One region of the Haloleucobacter albus genome, then DNA from elsewhere that is predicted to be linked to it. Evidence: riboswitches for the same ligand, from Rfam matches in the RefSeq annotation. Region 1 holds a riboswitch; each other region holds the start of a gene.
The links. Region 1 has a riboswitch for cobalamin ahead of ACT6QH_RS12925 (TonB-dependent receptor plug domain-containing protein). Riboswitches for the same ligand answer to the same signal wherever they lie in the genome.
Positions count from the first base shown of each region.

Region 1 (4,929 bases):
TCACATCCACGCCAAAGCGGCGCAGGTTGGAGACGGTGGCCCGTGTGGTGAAAGCGCCGGCCAGAACAAGATCCGGCCCCAGCGGTATCACTTCTTCCGCCAACCCGCGATTGGTGGGAACCCCCTGGGCAAGATCGGCAACGCTGGAGCTCACGGTGTCGCTGGCCAGGGTGGTGACGGAGAGAATCCGGGCCTTTGGCACCAGCCGCAGCAGCAATTCATCCGCACACAGATTGAGCGAAACGATACGGGAGGGTTTGGGCGAAGGGGCAGGCGCGTGCTGGGCCATCACCTGTTGGGCCAGAACCGGGCTGAATGCGCCGGGTGCGGAAACCGCCATCAGCATGACAAGCCACAGCCTCGCCGCCTGGAACATGAGGCCAAACGCGGATTTTCGGGACATTGCGGCCTTGATGCAGGGCCTTGGCACAGCGGGCTCTTTCATGTTGCGCTGTTTCAGCCGGGCAGGCGACGCCATGCAGACATGGCCTGCCCGAATGGGACTGAAGCTTACAGCAAGAAACCACGCCACATATGCGGCGCGGCCTCAAAATCTGTCAGCTCAACCGGCCGGCCTCAATAGGTGAGGCGCACGCCGGCAATGGCGGTGAGGCCGGGAGCTTCCCAGCCATTGGGGTTTTCATAGCTTTCATCAAGCAGATTGTTGATGCGGCCGAACACCGTGGCGTTCTCGTTGATCTCGTAGTTCGCCGAGACATTCACGAGCGTATAGCCGGGCTGTTCCACAATGGCGGAGGTCACGCGGTTGATGTCCCACCAATCGGTCACGGTCACCAGCGTGGCGGTCAGCAGCAGCTGTTCAACGGGTTGCCAGTTGAGCGCGAGGCTGAACTTGTTGTCTGGCCGGCGCAGCGGATAGCAGGAGGTGGCGGTGCGCTGGGCGCAACTGGTGCCAAAGGACTGCCCCTGCGGGAAGTGCCCCACCGTATTGGTGTGGGTGTAATCGGCCCGAATGGAGAACTGCTCGGAAAGCTTCAACGCCAGAAAGGCTTCAACGCCATCACTCGTAGCGCTGGAGAGGTTCTCGTTGGTGTAGTTGCCGGTTGTCATGTTGCGGGCGGTGACAATAAGGTTCGTCACATCATTGTAGAAATAGGTCAGGCCGAAGCTGACTTTGTCATCCCACAGATATTGTTCAAAGCCGACATCCCAGCCGTCGCTCTCTTCGGGCTTGAGGTTGGTGTTGCCGTAATAGGGGGCATAAAGCTGATAGAGGGTCGGCGCCTTGAAGCCGGTGCCATAGGTGAACTTCAGCTTTGTGTTGGTTTCTGGAATCCAGAGCGCAGGCGCAATACGCCAAGTGGTATGGCCACCCCAGGTATCATAATCATCATAGCGGATATTGGCCGCGATGAAGAGACGATCCCAGAAAGACGTCTGAAGCTGAGCATAACCGGCCGTATCGTCGCTGCTGGCATCCATGCTGGTCCAGGCAGATTCGGAGGTCATGTAATCACGCTTGTGTTCCACGCCGACAAGCAGGTTCTGGCCGGGCATGAAATCATAGCTGGAACGCCAGTAATAGGTCTGGCGGTCACCGGAATATTCGCTGAGATTGTTCTTGTAGAGGCTGGTATTGTCGCGCGCATAATTTGTAGCGGCAACACCGAAGGTGTTGACCAGCGCGCCATCCAGCAAGGACCAGATGCCTTCACCCTTGGTGATGAAGGTCGTGGCGTGGGTCGTATCCTGGAAGGGGGCCGGCGCGCTCTCATATGTGGCGCTGTTCCACAAATCCGAGGTGTAATCGAGCCAGGCGTTAATGTAGCGGGCGGTGTAGTTGATGGTGAAATTGTCGCTCACATCCAGGTCGAAACGCCCGGAGAGCGTGAGGTTTTCATTCCGGTTGTCATTGTTCGGCATGCCGAAGGGAATGATGGATTGCGGCGTGACCGGAATGGCCGTACTGGCATAATTGCCGATATTCATATTGTAGGAGAAGCCCTGCATGGCCCCCTTCAGGCTCGCGACCTGATTGAAAGTGCCAAGGCCACCGGCTTCCAGATAACCGGAAAGCTGGGCCGGGCCGCTGCCGCGCTCGGTCGTCATGGAGATGACGCCGCCAATGGCCTCCGAGCCATAAAGGCCGCTCTGCGGGCCACGCAGAACCTCAAGCCGGGCCATGTCATTGGTGAACATGTAGCCGAGATCGAACGTATTGCCGGGGCTGGATGGGTCGGCAAGCTCAATGCCGTCCAGCATCACCTTGACCTGGCTGGAGCTGGAGCCACGAATGAACACGGAGGTTGAGCTGCCGGGGCCGCCCGTCTGCACAACATTCAAGCCGGGAACGGATTGCAGAACATCCGGGACGCTGCGCTCCTGACGCTGCTCGATCTCCTCGCCGGTCACTACGGTCACCGAGCTGGCGACTTCGCGGCTGGGTGTGGCCTGGGTGGTGGCGCTCACCACCACATCCGGCAGGGCGATCTGTTCCTGAATCTGGATCTCTTCAGCTTGCTGCGTGTTTTCGGCAGACTGGGCAAAAGCCGGAGTTGCGGCCATAGCGATGCTGATTGCCAGCAGGCTGGCGCTGGAACAACGCATATGGCGGGTAAGAGCCGCTGTATCAGGAGCCTGTTTTGTGGCGCCGAATGCAGCACGGAGCTGGTGGCTGAAGGGAGCGGAACGCGGCATGTGAACCTCTGGCGAAACGCCAATGTGGACACGTCACCGCGAACGAAGCGTCGTTTCCATGTCGGGAGACATGAAACTGTTCACCGCATCGGGGAGCCCCGCCCGACGTGCTCGCGTGTGACCACGGGTGACGGCAGGTCTCCTGGCTTGTGGGTCCCTGCCTGTCTCCACCTTCCCAGGCCCCTGATGCCCAGTGGTCTATTGGAGAGAGGCTCGCCACTCACAGTTGCGGGGGCAGCCATGGATTTGATGCGCAGATGCACATCTCACCACGTTCCCTTTTCATCCTTCTGGGAAGGATACCGTCGGAGATGGAAAATAGGGATTCGTAACGTCAAGCGTCAATGGACCTATTACAGTTTGGTAACATCTGTGGCCGCATTGCAACATAAGCATGTTCAGATCCGGGCGCGGGGACGGATATTCTGCGCCCAGCCCGCCTGCCGCGGCAGGTCCGCGGCAGACTGAAAGATGAGGCTTCTTCCCTGTGAGGGCGGGAAGGGGCTCAGCGGTTCTTGAATTCCGCTGCCCGCTTTTCGGAGAAGGCACGCATGCCTTCCTTCTGGTCTTCTGTGGCGAACAGGGCATGGAAGGTGCGCCGTTCAAACAACACGCCTTCATTCAGGCTCACTTCAAAGGCGCGATTGACTGCTTCCTTCGCGGAAAGCACGGAGGGTTTGCCATAATTGGCGATGGTGCGGGCGGTTTCCATCACCTCTTCCATATGGCGCTCGGCCGGCACCACGCGGGAGACAAGGCCGGCGCGCTCGGCCTCTTCAGCGCCAATCATGCGGCCGGTCAGCACCATGTCCATGGCCTTGTATTTGCCAATGGCGTGGGTGAGGCGCTGCGAGCCGCCCATGCCGGGCATGACGCCCAGCTTGATTTCGGGCTGGCCGAATTTGGCGGTTTCGGAAGCGATGATGAGGTCGCACATCATGGCCAGCTCACAGCCACCACCCAGCGCGAAGCCGGAAACCGCCGCGATCAGCGGGGTGCGGCAGTGCGCCACGGTCTGCCAATCGGAGAACCAGTCATCCAGCAACATGTCCACGGCAGAGCGCTCTGCCATTTCCTTGATGTCGGCACCGGCGGCGAAGGCCTTTTCGGAACCTGTCACGACGATGGCGCCCACGCCGGTATCCTGATCGAGCGCGGTGACAGCCTTGGCCATGGCGGTCATCACCTGGAAATTCAGGGCATTGAGTGCTTTGGGACGGTTGAGGCGGATAATGGCGACGCGCCCCTCGCGCTCTATGAGGATGACATCTTCAGCGGTGTTTTCGGTGGTCCCGTTGGACATGTGCTGCTTCCTCTCGACGCCAGCCGCCGGAGCGGCGGAAAAATATGCCGCGGCTGATCTGCCGGGGCGAGCCACCGCATATAAAGGAAAGAATGCGGGGTGTCGCTATTTCGGCATGTGGATGGAAGATCTGCGGCAGGCCATGTTGAAGGTGAGTGTGGCGGATGTGCCGCAGCCAGCCTGCGCCGCAGGGCCATGGCGGATCTCGCATTGCGGGGCAGGCCCGCCATTCCCTATAATTTCACGTCCTCAGTAAGGGGTGTGTGATGACATATTGTTGCGGCGTGCTTGTGCGTGAAGGGCTGGTGCTGCTTGCGGATACCCGGACAAATGCCGGGGTGGATAATATTTCCACCTTCCGAAAGCTCCACATTTTTGAAGAGCCCGGCCACCACGTGATCGGCATTGCCTCGGCAGGAAATTTGTCGGTGACGCAATCCGTCATCAGCCTGCTGCGTGAGGGCTTCGAAGATGAGGTGACTGGCGAGAACCGCCAGTTGCGTGATTGCCATGGCATGTTTCAGGCGGCGCAGCTTGTGGGGCAGGCCATTCGCCATGTGCAGAAGGTGAATGGTGTGGTGATGGAACAGAGCAGTTCCATCAATTTTGAAGTGTCTTTCCTGCTGGGCGGGCAAATTCAGGGTGGGCCGCTGCGCCTGTTCATGGTCTATCCGGCCGGAAACTTCATTGAATGCACCCCGGATACGCCCTTCTTGCAAATTGGTGAGCATAAATATGGCAAGCCGGTTCTGGATCGCGCCGTGCATTATGACATGCCGATTTCGGATGCGCTCAAGGCCGCGCTGATCTCGATGGATTCCACCATGCGATCAAATCTGGGGGTGGGCATGCCTCTGGATATGCTGGTGCTGTGCACGGACAAGCTGGAAGCGGAGCTGAACCACCGGATCGAAGCTGGCGACCCCTATTTTCATGATCTGCGCGAGCGCTGGTCGGCGGCCTTGCGG
Region 1 is NZ_JBQWAS010000029.1:91,417-96,345, reverse strand. Features, by position in the region: gene ACT6QH_RS12930 (ABC transporter substrate-binding protein) at 1-403, opposite strand, end outside; gene ACT6QH_RS12925 (TonB-dependent receptor plug domain-containing protein) at 577-2,658, opposite strand; cobalamin riboswitch at 2,774-2,980, opposite strand; gene ACT6QH_RS12920 (enoyl-CoA hydratase) at 3,164-3,961, opposite strand; gene ACT6QH_RS12915 (proteasome-type protease) at 4,228-4,929, shown strand, end outside.

Region 2 (4,929 bases), on a different contig from region 1:
CGTGAACAGGCCATGCAGATAGGTGCCCGCCACACGGCCATCTGCGGATATCGCCCCATCGACGCGCCCATCCGTCAGATACGCGAAAGGCCGGGCCGTATCCGGCCCGGATGTCACACCCATGTGCATTTCGTAACCAGCAAGGGGTACAGCGCCTTCAGCCAGATGCCCGCTCACCCGCTCCAGCCGCTTGCCGGCCTCCATGCGGGTTTCCACATCCAGCAAGCCCAGCCCTTCCACCCGGCGGGGAGCCCCCTCAAGGCCCAGCGGATCTTCAATCATGCGCCCCAGCATCTGGTAGCCACCACACAGGCCCAGCACGCGCCCGCCACGTCGCAAATGCGCCTTGATATCGATATCCCAGCCTTCCGCTCTCAGGTTCTCCAGATCATCAATCGTGGCTTTCGATCCGGCCAGCAGCACCAGTGCGGCATCTGCCGGCAAGGGCCTGCCGGGGGGAATGAAACGCACCTCCACCCCCTCTTCCTCGCGCAGCGGGTCGAGATCATCGAAATTGGAAAGGCGCGGCGTCACCGGCACCACCACCAGCGGCTTGCCGGGGCGGGCGGGCGAATCAGCCAGCCCCAGCGCGTCTTCCGCCGGCAGGCGGCGCGCCTCGTCAAAATGCGGGATCAGCCCCAGCGGAGCCCAGCCGGTGCGCGCCGCGATAAAAGCCATGCCATCGGCGAACAGCGCCGGATCTCCCCGGAAGCGATTGACGAGAAAGCCTCGGATCATCGCCGCATCATCCGGGTCAATCACGGTCTTCGTGCCGACAAGGGCGGCGATCACCCCACCGCGATCAATATCGCCGGCCAGAACCACCGGCGTGCCAGTGGCACGGGCAAAGCCCATATTGGCAATATCACCGGCCCGCAGATTCACTTCTGCTGCTGAACCCGCCCCTTCCACAATCACCAGATCGGCCTCGGCCTTCAGGCGGGCGAAACTCTCCTGCACCGCCCCCATGAGGCGCGGTTTCAAGCCCTGATAATCACGCGCACGGGCCGCGCCGAACACCTTGCCCTGCACCACGATCTGCGCCCCCACATCGCTTTGGGGCTTCAGCAGCACCGGGTTCATGTGCACGCTGGGGGCCACGCCCGCCGCACGCGCCTGCATGGCCTGCGCCCGTCCAATCTCGCCACCATCCTCGGTCACGGCTGCGTTGTTGGACATGTTCTGTGGCTTGAAGGGGCGCACGCGCAGCCCCCGCCGCGCGAACAGGCGACAGAAGCCCGCCACCAGAAGGGACTTGCCCACATTGGAGCCGGTGCCCTGCACCATGAAGGCGCCGGCCATCAGAATTCGATACCCTTCTGCGCCTTTACCCCGGCCGCGAAATGATGCTTCACCAACATCATTTCCGTCACCAGATCAGCGGCCGCGATCAGCTCCGGCTTCGCATTGCGGCCGGTGACCACAATAGTCAGGTCATCGCGCCGGTTGGTGAGGGTGGAGATCACCTCGTCCAGCGGCAGATAATCATAGCGCAGGGCGATATTGAGCTCATCCAGCACGATGAGGCGGATCTCCGGGTCGGTCATCAGCTCGCGCGCTTTGGCGAAGGCGGCCTCGGCGGCAGCGATGTCGCGCGCCTTGTCCTGGGTCTCCCAGGTGAAGCCCTCGCCCATGGTGTGCCAGGAGATCTGGTCTCCGAAGCGCTCGAAGGCCGTACGCTCGCCAGTTTCCCACGCGCCCTTGATGAACTGGACGATGCCGACCTTCCAGCCATGCCCCAGCGCACGCAGCAACAAACCCATGGCTGCGGTGGATTTGCCCTTGCCCGGCCCGGTATGGACCATGAGAAGCCCCTTCTCGATGGTCTTTTCCGCCACCTCCCGATCCTGCACGGCCTTGCGCTTCTGCATCTTCTCACGGTGGCGGGCAGCTTCGGCGGTTTCCATCTCGTGCTCCTGTGTGGGACACCCTCTGTGGGATATGGGTGTTGTGGGCAGTGGGGCTCATGCACAATTCACAGGCTGGTGTACAGCCCCGCCCCGCATCATGCGCGGCCTTGCGCGGCGCAGCGCCGCCCGCTAACGCTATAAGCGACGGTGCCTCGAACTTCGAGGTGAAAAGGGAATGCGGTGCAAAAGCCGCGGCTGCCCCCGCAACTGTAGGCGGATTCGCCTTTCGCAACAGGCCACTGGGCGCACGCGCTCCGGGAAGGCGCGAAATGGAATGTCCGCGAGCCAGGAGACCTGCCGTCACGCCCTGCTTCCATGGGCCCATCCGTCGGGGTGACGGATGGCGCTGTGCCGGACATCCGTCCGCTCCGTCCGTGGAAGAGACCGGCAGAACCGCCGGAGCCTGACGGAGCTGATGATGCCACGCCTTTCTCCCGCCCGCTGCGCCGCTGCGCGCCGCGCCCTTTTGCAGAACAGCAACAGGCGGCATGCGGAGGCCGGGCGATGAACACCCTTTCTCCCGCCCCCAACACCCTCACCAAGATCCCCTGCACCATCGTCACCGGCTTTCTCGGTGCGGGCAAGACCACGCTGGTGCGCCACGTTCTGGAGCATGCCCATGGTGCACGCATCGCGGTGCTGGTGAATGAATTCGGCGATGTAGGCTTTGATGGCGGCTTTCTGGAAGGCTGCGGCATCAAGGGCTGTGAAGACGGCCGGGTGGTGGAACTGCCCAATGGCTGCATCTGCTGCACCGTGGCCGATGATTTCGTGCCCGCGCTGGACCAGCTCCTGGGCTCGGATACCCCGCCCGACCATATCCTCATCGAAACCTCCGGCCTGGCCCTGCCCAAGCCGCTGGTGCAGGCTTTCAACTGGCCGCAAATCCGCTCACGCGTCACGGTGGATGGCGTGATTGCGGTGGTGGATGGCCCCGCCGTCGCCGCCGGCTTCTTCGCCGATGACCCAGAGGCGCTGGCCACCCAGAGGGAGCAGGACCAGTCCGTCGATCATGACAACCCGCTGGAAGAAGTGTTCGAGGACCAGATCCTGTGCGCAGATCTCATTCTGCTCAACAAGGCGGACCTGATGGATGCCGGTGCGAAGGCGAAGGCGCATGCCGAAATCTCCGCCCATCTGCCCCGCGCCGTGAAGATCGTGGAAACCGCGCAGGGTGAGGTAGAACCCAGCCTGCTGCTCGGCCTTGGCGCGGCGGCGGAGGATGATCTCGAGGCCCGCAAGACCCATCATGATTCCGGCGAGCCGCACGATCATGATGATTTCGAGAGCATCGCCCTGCCTGTGGCCGACGCCGCCTCGCCGGAAGAACTCGCCGCCCGAGTCAGCCGCGCCACAGAGGCCGCGGGCGTGTTGCGCATCAAGGGGTTCGTGCCCGTCACTGGCAAACCCATGCGGCTGGTGGTGCAGAGCGTAGGCCGCCGCGTCTCCCATCATTATGACCGCCCCTGGGCTCCGGGGGAGGCGCGCGAGGGCAAGCTGGTGGTGATCGGCCTCAAGGGGTTCGATCAGGCCGCGGTGGCCGAAGCGCTGGCTGGCCGGGCGGCGGCCTGAAGATGAGACGGGAACAGGCACAATACAAAGGCGGGGGCAAGAGGCCTTGCGCCCCGGTGCGCCCGCGCCGGCTAAAGGTCATGTGGGGGCAAGAGGTGCTCTGGCCTCATGCGGGCCATATCATGCTGGCCCGCCCCGGCTCCAGCCCCAGTGCCCACCCTGCCCTGTTCCTGTCTCCCGTCTTTTTCAGGGCGGGCTAGGTCATGCATCTTCTGCCTGTCAGCACGGTCAGCCTGGATGAAGGGGAAACCGCCACGAATCTGGCCCAGCCGCCCGGAGATGTGGTGGCGCTCTCCTTTGCGGACAGCGACCTTTCCGCACTCGCGCTGGCGCAGGCCCGCCTTCAGGCTAAGGCCGGGCCGACCGCCGGGCCGGCCTTTCCCACCTTGCGCCTCGCCAGCCTGAAGAAGCTGCGCCATCCACTCTCTGTGGATTTCTACACGGAAAAGACACTGGCCCATGCCCGTGTCGTCATCGTGCGCTGTCTGGGCGGGCTGGATTACTGGCGCTATGGGGTGGAAACCCTCTCCGCCCTGTGCCGGGCGCGCCATATCTCTCTGGTCCTCCTGCCGGGAGATGACCGGGAAGACCCGCGCCTTGCCGCGCATGACACTGTTCCGCCAGCCCTGCGGGCACGAATGGACGCCTGCTTCCGCGCCGGTGGGGTGGACAATATGGAAGCCCTGCTGCGCCTTGTCGCACATGAGCTTCTGGGCCACGCCTGCGCCGTTCCGCCCCCGCAACCCGTTGCGAAACTCTTTGTCTGGAACCGAGAACAGGGCATCACCCCGATTGAGGCAGAAACGCCCGGCCAGCACGCCTCAGGCTCTGCTCCACGCGCACTCATTCTGGCCTATCGCTCCGCCATTCTGGCCGGTGAAACCGCGCCACTGGAGAAGCTGGCGGCAGCACTGGCACAGCAGGGCATGGCCGTACAAATTCTCGGCCTCTCCAGCCTGAAGGATGAAGAGGTGGCGCAGACGCTCGCCACCCATATGGCCGCCTGCCCGCCGGATATCATCCTCTCCACCACCGCCTTTTCCGCCCGGCAGAATGAGGGCTTCGTGCTGGATGGCGCTGATTGCCCCATTCTTCAGGCCACCCCTTCCGGCAGCACCCGCGCCGCATGGGAGGCATCCGGCCGGGGGCTGGCGGCGGCGGATCTGGCCATGCAGGTCGCCTTGCCGGAATTTGATGGCCGCCTCTCGGGCTACCCCATCTCCTTCCGGGAGGAGCTGGAGGAAGACCCGGCTCTCGCCTTCACCCGCCGTGTGCAAACACCTTATGCAGAGGGCATCGAGGCCCTTGCCCGGCAGGCCGCCGGCTGGGTGCGTCTGCGCCGCACGCCCGCCCATGCGCGCCGCCTCGCCATTGTCCTGCCGGATTATCCCGCCCGCGGCGGACGGGCCGGTTTTGCCGTGGGGCTGGATACGCCGCAAAGCGCCTG
Region 2 is NZ_JBQWAS010000028.1:446,170-451,098, forward strand. Features, by position in the region: gene ACT6QH_RS11955 (cobyric acid synthase) at 1-1,302, opposite strand, end outside; gene cobO (cob(I)yrinic acid a,c-diamide adenosyltransferase) at 1,302-1,907, opposite strand; cobalamin riboswitch at 2,039-2,226, shown strand; gene cobW (cobalamin biosynthesis protein CobW) at 2,415-3,482, shown strand; gene cobN (cobaltochelatase subunit CobN) at 3,686-4,929, shown strand, end outside.
Region 2: it holds a riboswitch for cobalamin, as region 1 does, so the genes downstream of both, cobW (cobalamin biosynthesis protein CobW) here and ACT6QH_RS12925 (TonB-dependent receptor plug domain-containing protein) in region 1, are expected to answer to the same signal.

Region 3 (4,929 bases), on a different contig from region 1:
GCGCTGGGTGGAAGAGCCGGCCAGGGGGCGCCTTCAGGACGGGCTCAATGCCGAGACCCGCACGGCTGTCGATCACCTCATGTCCTATGCGGAAGGCACGGCCGGCTCGATGATGACGACCGAGTTCGTCAGCGTGCCCTCCAACTGGACCGTGCAGCAAACCATCGACCATATCCGCAAGGTCGAGCGTTCCCGCGAGACGGTCTATGCCATTTATGTGCTGAACCCCTCCACCCAGCGTCTCGTCAATATCGTGACCCTGCGCCGGCTGATCGCCGCTGAGCCGGAGGATAATGTGCTGTCGGCCGCGCTGGCCCATGCGCCCATCACCCTCAACCCGACAATGCCGCGTGAGGATGTGGCTCGCGCCATTTCCAAATATGATGTGCTGGCGCTGCCGGTGGTGGACAGCACCAACCATGTGCTGGGCATCATCACGGTGGATGACGTCATCGACGTCATGATCGAGGAGCAGACCGCTGACGTCCAGCGCATGGGCGGTATGGAAGCGATTGACAAGCCCTATTTCGATATCTCCTTCCTTCAGATGATCAAGAAGCGCGCGGGCTGGCTGTGCGTGCTGTTCCTGGCGGAAATGCTCACCGCTTCTGCCATGCAGGTGTTTGAGGATGAGCTGGAAAAAGCCATCGTTCTCGCCCTGTTCATTCCGCTGGTGATGAGCTCCGGCGGTAACTCCGGTTCGCAGGCCACTTCGCTCATCATCCGCGCCCTCGCGCTGCGTGAAGTGACGCTGAGAGACTGGTGGCGGGTGGCTGTCCGAGAATTGCCTACGGGCATGGTGCTGGGTGCCATTCTCGGCATCATCGGCATCATCCGTATCACCGTGTGGCAGGAAGCCGGCATTTTCGATTACGGTGAGCATTGGCAGATTCTGGCGATCACCATTGGCATAGCACTGGTGGGTATCGTGACTTTCGGCTCGATCACCGGCTCGTTGCTGCCCTTCATCATCAAGCGCGCCGGGTTCGATCCCGCTTCCGCTTCGGCACCGTTCGTCGCAACCCTCGTCGATGTGACGGGTATCGTCATCTACTTCTCGGTGGCGTGGGTCATGCTGGCTGGCACCATTTTGTAAGGCGGGCCGCCCCGCCTTTTCAGAAGATACGATCAGCAGGCCGCGGGTGTTTTTGCCCGCGGCCTTTTCTGTTGCGGGGGCACAGGTCCGGGGACGCATGTCCGGGGCGCATGGGGGCGTAGGTGTTCATCAGCTGGCGAAACGTTTGTGGGGCACCCTGCTGCCATGATGTCGCCCGCCACGGCGCGGGCTTGGGTTGAGCTGTGCTTTGCGCCAGAAAGAGGCAAGAAAGAGCTATGGCCTTGTAACCGAAGCAGTTTATGGTTCTGCACGAGCCATGTGCAGGGTGGGGGCCGCTCTTGTCCGAGGAAGCTGAAATCGCCCGTGAGGTTTGTCTGGCACATTCCTGTCCGCCAGAGCGTCTTCAGGCGGCGCTGGATGATGTGGTGTCGCGCATGGCGGCCCGCGTCAGGCGCGGCAAGGTGGCGGATTATATTCCCCCGCTGGCGGAGGTGGACCCGCAGCAGTTCGGCATCGCCGTAGCGCTGAATGATGGTAGCGTCCATGTGGCGGGTGATGCGGATGCGCCCTTCTCCATCCAGAGCGTCTCCAAGGTATTTTCGCTCACGCTCGCGCTGGGGCAGGTGGGGGATGGATTGTGGAAGCGCGTGGGGCGCGAGCCCTCTGGCAATGCCTTCAACTCCATTGTTCAGCTTGAGCATGAGAAGGGCATTCCGCGCAATCCCTTCATCAATGCCGGGGCCATCATGGTGGCCGATGTGCTGCTGGCCGGCCACAAGCCGCGCGAGACCATTGGCGAAATCCTGCACTTCGTTCGCGCGCTGGCGCAGGATGACAGCATCACGATTGATCCTCTGGTCGCGCGGGCGGAAAAAGCCACGGGTTTCCGCAATGTGGCGTTGGCCAATTACATGAAATCCTTCGGTACGCTGGATAATGAGCCGGAGATGGTGCTGGGGGTCTATTTCCACCAGTGCGCCATGGCCATGAGTTGTCGCCAGCTTGCGCAGGCCGGGGGCTTCCTGGCCAATGGCGGGCGCAATCCGCTCACCGGCTTTTCCGTGGTGGCCCCGGAGCGGGCCCGGCGTATCAATGCCATCATGCTCACCTGTGGCCATTATGATGGCTCGGGAGACTTCGCCTTTCGGGTGGGGCTGCCCTCCAAGAGCGGGGTGGGCGGGGGCATTCTGGCCATTCTGCCCGGCACGGCCTCCATTGCGGTATGGTCACCGGGGCTGAGCGAGCAGGGCAATTCCCTGCTGGGCACGGACGCGCTGGAGTTTCTGAGCCGGCGTATGGGCTGGTCGGTCTTTTGAGACGACCGGGCGACCATGATTCGTGGCGGAAGAGACGAGCATCTGCGCCATAATCGCTTGATTCCGGCCCGCCGCGCAGATGTCCACATTTGTTTCCCACAAAAGCATTGTGTTGCGCTGTGGCGTCGCAAAATATTTCCGGCTGGCCCATTTGGCTGTAATGGTTTGCCCATGCGCGTTTTCTCCCGCTGCTTCGCAAGTGGGGGTGCCTCGGGCAGCTAACAGCATATTGACATGCGGGTTCATGTGGCCGCTACATATAGTGGTCACGGTCTCCTTTCGGGAGGCAGGAGGGAAGTTCGGTGCAACACCGACGCTGCCCCCGCAACTGTAAGCGACGAGCCGAAATCCACGCATCTTTCAGGATGCAGCCACTGGAAAAGCCGGGCCACCGGCAACCGGGAAGGCGGATGGCTGGCGACGACCCGCGAGCCAGGACATCTCTGTCGTGACAGCAAGAAACGACCACGGGCGGGGTGCCCCGGAGGATCGCAGGCCGGCGCTGTCTTGCGACATGCGCCTTCTGCGTTTTTTCGCCCCCTGCCTCCAGCGCACGGGGTGCATGCCAGATGTCTCTTTCTGTCCAGTCGGAACAGGTCGCGCCGGTTACTCCGGTTTCTGCCGCGCCAGCCGTCACGGCCCGCGCGGGTGAGCCGGGCTACCAGATCATCCGCCGCAACGGGGCGGTGACGCCGTTTGATCCGTCCAAGATCGCGGTGGCGCTCACCAAGGCCTTTCTGGCGGTGGAAGGCGGTACGGCGGCTGCCTCACGCCGGGTGCATGACATTGTGGCGGAGCTGACGGAACAGGTGGTGGCGAACCTCACTCGCCGGGTGGATGCGGGCCGCACATTCCATATCGAGGATGTGCAGGATCAGGTCGAGTTGGCCCTGATGCGCGGTGGACACCATAAGGTGGCGCGCGCTTATGTGCTCTACCGCGAGGACCGCGCCCGTGAGCGTGCGGCGGCTCTTGAGCAGCAGGAGAAGGCGCAGGCGGTGCCCGAGCTGCATATGCGCGAGAGCGATGGCAGCCGCGTGCCGCTGGATGGTGCGCGCCTTGAAACCGTGGTGCGCGAAGCCTGCGCCGGCCTTGATGGGGTTTCGCCTGAGCCGGTTCTGGCCGAGACAAGGCGCAATCTGTATGACGGTATCACGCGTGATGAACTGGCGCTGGCCCCCATTCTGGCCGCCCGCACGCTGATCGAGACCGAGCCGAATTATGCCAAGGTCTCCGCGCGGCTTCTGACAGACAGGCTCCGCCGTGAGGCGCTCAGTTTCATTGCCGGCCACCCGGATGAGGCCACGCAGACCGAGATGGGCGCGCGCTATGCGGATTATTTTCCCGCTTATGTAAAGGCCGGCATCAAGGCCGAATTGCTGGACCCGGAACTGGGCCGGTTCGATCTCGCCCGCATTGCGGCGGCCCTGAAGCCGGAGCGGGATTTGCAGTTTGATTATCTGGGCCTGCAAACCCTTTATGATCGTTATTTCCTGCATGTGTCCGGCACGCGCTTCGAGCTGCCGCAGGCCTTCTTCATGCGCGTGGCCATGGGCCTTGCGGTGCGCGAGATTGACCGTGAAGCGCGCGCCATAGAATTTTATAATTTGTTGTCGTCGTTCGACTTCATGGCCTCGACGCCGACCCTGTTCAATGCCGGCACGCTGCGCCCGCAGCTTTCAAGCTGCTTCCTCACCACGGTGTCGGATGATCTCGACGGCATCTTCAAGGCGGTGCGTGACAATGCGCTGCTGGCTAAATATTCCGGCGGCCTCGGAAATGACTGGACCCCGGTGCGGGGCCTTGGCGCGCATATCAAGGGCACGAATGGCGAGAGCCAGGGCGTGGTGCCCTTCCTGAAGGTGGCGAACGATACCGCTATTGCGGTCAATCAGGGTGGCAAGCGCAAGGGCGCGGTGTGCGCCTATCTGGAAAGCTGGCATATCGACATCGAGGAATTTCTCGACCTGCGCAAGAATACCGGCGACGACCGTCGCCGTACCCATGACATGAACACCGCGAACTGGATACCAGACCTGTTCATGCAGCGGGTGGAAGCCGGCGCGGAGTGGACTCTTTTCTCCCCCGATGAAGTGCCGGAACTGCATGACCTGTATGGCAAGCCCTTCAAGGCGGCCTATGAGGCGGCGGAGGCTCGGGCCGCGCGCGGTGAAATCCGCATCTTCCGCACGGTGCGGGCGGTGGATCTGTGGCGGCGCATTCTCACCATGCTGTTCGAGACCGGCCACCCCTGGGTGACCTTCAAGGACCCGTGCAATCTGCGTTCGCCGCAGCAGCATGCCGGGGTGGTTCATTCCTCGAACCTGTGCACCGAGATCACCCTCAACACCAATGCCGATGAAGTGGCGGTGTGCAATCTCGGCTCGGTGAACCTGCCGGCCCATATCGGCCGGGACGGGCTGGATTTCGCGCGGCTGGAGCGCACGGTCTCCACCGCCATGCGGATGCTCGACAATGTCATCGACATCAATTTCTACACCATCCCCGAGGCGCGCCGCTCCAATTTGCGCCATCGCCCGGTGGGGCTGGGGCTGA
Region 3 is NZ_JBQWAS010000028.1:468,484-473,412, reverse strand. Features, by position in the region: gene mgtE (magnesium transporter) at 1-1,096, shown strand, start outside; gene ACT6QH_RS12055 (glutaminase) at 1,432-2,373, shown strand; cobalamin riboswitch at 2,626-2,838, shown strand; gene ACT6QH_RS12050 (ribonucleoside-diphosphate reductase subunit alpha) at 2,943-4,929, shown strand, end outside.
Region 3: it holds a riboswitch for cobalamin, as region 1 does, so the genes downstream of both, ACT6QH_RS12050 (ribonucleoside-diphosphate reductase subunit alpha) here and ACT6QH_RS12925 (TonB-dependent receptor plug domain-containing protein) in region 1, are expected to answer to the same signal.

Region 4 (4,929 bases), on a different contig from region 1:
TCGGCCTCCTGCCGGCTCTTGCCGAGATTGAGCGGGCCGAAGGCGATATCCTCCCGCACGGTGGGGCAGAAGAGCTGGTCATCCGGTTCCTGAAACACCAGCCCGGCGCGGCAGCGCACCGCGTGGAAATCATCCTCCGTCCGCCGTTCCGCGCCAAAGGCCCATACCGAGCCGGAGAACGGATGCAGCAGCCCCACCATGATGCGCAGCAAGGTGCTCTTGCCCGAGCCATTCGGCCCCTTCACGCACAGGCGTTCACCGGCCCCAAGCTCCAGCCCTGCGCCATCCAGAATGGTGCGCCCGCCGGGATAGCCGAAACAGATCTTCTCAAGACGCAACAGGGCTGTCATGCCAGACCTTTCAGGGAGAGAAGGCAAAGGCCCGCAAGGCCGCATGCAAACACGAAAGCAAAGGCGGCATCCTGCCTGGTCCAAGCCAGATCATCCAGCAGCGGAATCTGGCCCCGAAAGCCGCGGCAGCGCATGGCGTCCAGAATCCGTTCGGAACGCTCAATGGCACGCACCAGCATCATGCCCATGAGATAACCAAGGCTGCGATAGCTGTGCCAGTTGGAACGGGGGCGAAAGCCGCGCGCCTTCATGGCCTGCCGCAGGCGCTCATATTCCTCGCGCAGCACATCCACATAGCGCACGGTGAACAGCAGCAGATGCACCAGACCAGCCGGCACATGCAGGCGATGCAGAGCATGCCCCAGACGCACCGGCTCCATGGAGCCGACCAGCGACAGCAGCATCAGCACCACCGCATTGGCCTTCAGTGCAATATCCACCGCCCGCAGCAGGCCCTCCCGGCTGGCCGGATAGCCGAACAGCGAGAACATCTCCTCTCCCGGCACGGTGAAGGGCAACAGCAACAGCATGAACAGCACAAAGCCATCCATGGCGACCATGCGTTTCAGCGTGCGCGCCATGGGCAGGCGCGCCAGCAGCATCACCAGCCCGGCCGCCAGCACCGCAAGTGACAGGGCGACAAGATCATGCAACGCCACCACCACCAGAGCAAAAGCGGTGGCCGCCAGAATGCGGCTACGCGGGTCCAGCCTCTCCAGAAGAGAAACGGGGGCACGGCCGGCCATGCTGTTGGCCAGAACCGGCGCGCTTTGCCCGCTGGCTTGCAGATGCGCCATCGCCCTAGCCTCTGGCCAGCTTGCGCCGTGCCGCCAGATAGAAGCCAAGGCCGAACAGCCCCAGAATATAACCTATGCCCCCCAGAACATTCTGAAGGTTGGTTTTTTCCTGATAGGCGGCGATCTCGCGACGCAGCGGCACGATCTGCTTTTGCACCACGGTGGCGATCAGCTTTTCCTGAGCGGCCATGGTGAGCGCAGTGGGCGTTTCTTCCAGAGATGCGGCAGCGCCGGCCTGTACAGCGGGCGCAGCAGCGGGGGCTGCGCCAGAGATAGCGGGCAGTTCATCCGCCTCCATGCGCACCTCGGCCACATGCCCGCCGCCCAGATTGGCGCGGAAGATATGCGCTACGGCGCGGGTGGGGCGGAAGGTGAAGAGGCCATCCTCATCCGTCTTCACCTCACCCAGCCTGTTGCCTTGCGGATCGAAGATCTCTACCGGCACATCCTGCGCCATATCGCCATTGGAAAAGCCGATATCGCCGGAGATCACATCTCCCTCCGCGTAGACGGAGGCGATCACCTTATGGGCGAAAGCCGGGGTGGACAGCGCCAGAAGTAGCGCCACAATGCCAGAAAACAGATGCGTTTTCATCAGGATGCACTCCCCTGCGGCGCCTGCATCACGCCGAACAGCTCCGGCTTGACCTGCCGGGCAAGATAGACCGCCGCCCCGGTAATCAGCGCTTCCACCACCATCACCGGAATATGGGCGATGAAGACGAACTGCGCCGCCGGCAAGAACTCCTCGCCGCTCATGGCCAGAGACAGCGCAACGAAACAGGTGGTGAAGACAATGGCGAGCCCGCCGCCCAGCGCGCCCCACAGGGCAGATACCATGGGCGAGGCCGAAGCCACGCCGCGCCGGCACAGATAGAAGACCAGCACGGCCGGCAGGGCGATATTCACCGCATTCACCCCCAGCACAGTGATGCCGCCAAAGCCGAAGAACACCGCCTGCAACAGCAGGCCCACAAACAGCGCAGGAAACGCCGCCCAGCCCAGCACCAGCCCGGCCAGCCCATTCATGATGAGATGCACGCTGGACGGACCAATGGGGACATGAACGAGCGAGGCCACAAAGAAGGTGGCGCTGAGCACCCCCGCCGCCGGAATCTTCTCCATGGTGAGGGATCTCAGCCCCAGCGCCAGCCCACCAACCGCCACCACCGCCCCGGTCACCAGAACCGGCGTGGACAGGGCACCATCAACAATATGCATGTGCAGCCCTCCTCGAACCTTCAGAACATCCATCGCTTTGCCCGCACGGGCATGGTGCGTGGACCATGGGCCGGCCGCACCGGAAGGGCGTGGCCGGCCAGGTTCGGCCTCAGGGCTGGGGAATCTCGTCAGCGCGGACCCAGATCACCGCATCCTGGGAGAGTTCCTTGCCGTCATGGGTCTTTTTGGGGCCCGAGCCGAGCGCCGCGAAGCCCCAGTAACCGGCCTTGGGCACACCGAAGGTAAATTCGCCATTGGCATTGGTGATAGCCACCACAGCGCCACCCGGCATGGGCGCAGCCTTGGGCTCGGCCGCCTTCTTTTCACCCGGCACAGGCTCAGCGGCCATATATTCCACTTCCACCTCAACACCCGGCACGGGCTTGCCTTCAGACAGCACGCGGCCGGTAAAGGTGGAGCCGGCAATGATGTTCGTCGGCCGGTTGAGCGGCACGATCTCGGTCACCAGCCCCTGCGGCTCGGACCAGTCCGTGGGCAGCTGACGCAGATTCACGTAGCTCTTCGCGATCTGCTGGATGTAGATGTCTTCGCTGCCTTCCAGATAGGGCTCGGGCACGGCCACCAGCACATAATCGCCGGGGCGCTTCACCGGCAGCACGCCTTCCCAGGCCTGCGCCTCGCTCTCGCCCGCCCGGAAGCTGAACGCCTTGAGGGACGGCTTCAGGTCAATCTTCTTGCCGCGATGCACCGCATAAAACTCCTGCGGCTCACCCATCGCCATGACAGGCCCCAGTTCGAAGGGATGCCAGAAAATGAGCTGTACCGGCACATTGCCGGGCTTTTCCAGATTGGCATCGGTAACATAGACAAGCTGGAAATGAGCCGAAGCCATATGGGGCGCGCACACCAGAGCCGCACCCAGCGCAAAAACAGATGCGCCAGCCTTCATCATCTTGCGAAACAACACGTTCCCGTCTCCCCAATACCGGACAGCACCGCGCCTGAGGCGATGTGGCGGCACATGCGGAACGAGGGGCAAAAGCATGGGCGTGGAGCACGGGGCAGCCGGAGGCTGCACGGAGCCCAACCGCCAAACGCACACCCCGGCGTCCAATTGCGGAAAGAACGCCGCTGAGGCGACGTTCCGTGTCCAAGGCAGGTCTCCTGGCTCACGGGTCTTCGCATGGGCCTCGCCTTCCCGGGATAGTCCCAGTGGCATGGTGAGGCCGGGCTCGCCGTTCACAGTTGCGGGGGCAGCCACGGGTTTGAAGGGGCTTTGCCCCCACGCACCGTGTTCCCTCTTCGTCCCGGGCGTCACCACCCGGAAACCTTCGACACAGGCAAGAGGGGCTAAAGCGCCCCTCAAGTCAATTGCTAATATGGCAGGGCTGCACCATTCAGCGCAGCCTCGCCCCCTCCCTGCGGATCAATCCCAGGCTAATGCGCCGCCATTTTGATATTCGATGACGCGGGTCTCGAAGAAGTTCTTTTCCTTCTTCAGATCCATGGTCTCGCTCATCCAGGGGAAGGGGTTTTCCGTCTCGGGAAACACCGGGGCAAGGCCCAGCTGGGCGCAGCGCCGGTTGGCGATGAAATGCATATATTGCGCGCACAGGCCGGCATTCAGCCCAAGGAAACCGCGGGGTATGGTATCGCGCCCATAAGCGGCCTCCAGCTCTGCGCCCTCCTTCAGCATGGCTCGCACATCCTCCTGAAAGGCCGGGGTCCACAGATGCGGATTCTCCAGCTTGATCTGGTTGATGACATCAATGCCGAAATTGAGATGAATACTCTCATCACGCAGAATATACTGATACTGCTCTGCGATCCCCACCATCTTGTTACGCCGCCCCAGAGAGAGGATCTGCGCAAAGCCGGTATAGAACCACATGCCCTCGAACACGACATAGAAGGCCACCAGATCCCGCAGGAAGGCCCGCGCCCCCTCTTCCGTTTCGGTGGAAAAGGCTCCATCGGCAAGGTTTGAGGTATATTTCAGCGCCCACGCCGCCTTGTCGGTGATGGAGGGCACTTCGCGATACATGTTGAACAGCTCACCCTCATCCAGACCCAGACTTTCAACAATATACTGAAAAGTATGTGTATGCACCGCTTCCTCAAAGGCCTGTCGCAACAGATATTGCCGGCATTCAGGATTGGTGATCTGCTTGTAGATGGCGAGCACGATATTGTTCGCCACCAGGCTTTCAGAGGCCGCGAAGAAACCGAGATTGCGCTTCAGCATGCGCCGCTCATCGTCTGTCAGCCCCTCGCGGGATTTCCACAGCGCGATATCCGCCTGCATGGAGACTTCCGTCGGCATCCAGTGGTTGTTGCAGCCGGCAAGATACTTCTCCCATGCCCATTTATACTTCATGGGCAGAAGCTGGTTTACATCAGCCCGCGCATTCAACATGCGCTTTTCATCCACCGAGACGCGCCCGCCAGAGCGATCAATACCGCCCAGCCCGGTGGCGTCCCCCTCCTGTGGAAGAGACGCCGGAATGGCCGGGGCCGGCACAGGGACAGGTCGGGCGGGTTTGGCCGGGGCAAGTGGCGTATCAGACCAGTCGAGCATCACAACACTCCTTCTCTGCTCA
Region 4 is NZ_JBQWAS010000028.1:462,668-467,596, forward strand. Features, by position in the region: gene ACT6QH_RS12020 (energy-coupling factor ABC transporter ATP-binding protein) at 1-350, opposite strand, end outside; gene cbiQ (cobalt ECF transporter T component CbiQ) at 347-1,147, opposite strand; gene ACT6QH_RS12030 (NikL family nickel/cobalt ECF transporter subunit) at 1,152-1,742, opposite strand; gene cbiM (cobalt transporter CbiM) at 1,742-2,368, opposite strand; gene ACT6QH_RS12040 (DUF4198 domain-containing protein) at 2,478-3,296, opposite strand; cobalamin riboswitch at 3,467-3,677, opposite strand; gene ACT6QH_RS12045 (ribonucleotide-diphosphate reductase subunit beta) at 3,756-4,907, opposite strand; gene ACT6QH_RS12050 (ribonucleoside-diphosphate reductase subunit alpha) at 4,927-4,929, opposite strand, start outside.
Region 4: it holds a riboswitch for cobalamin, as region 1 does, so the genes downstream of both, ACT6QH_RS12040 (DUF4198 domain-containing protein) here and ACT6QH_RS12925 (TonB-dependent receptor plug domain-containing protein) in region 1, are expected to answer to the same signal.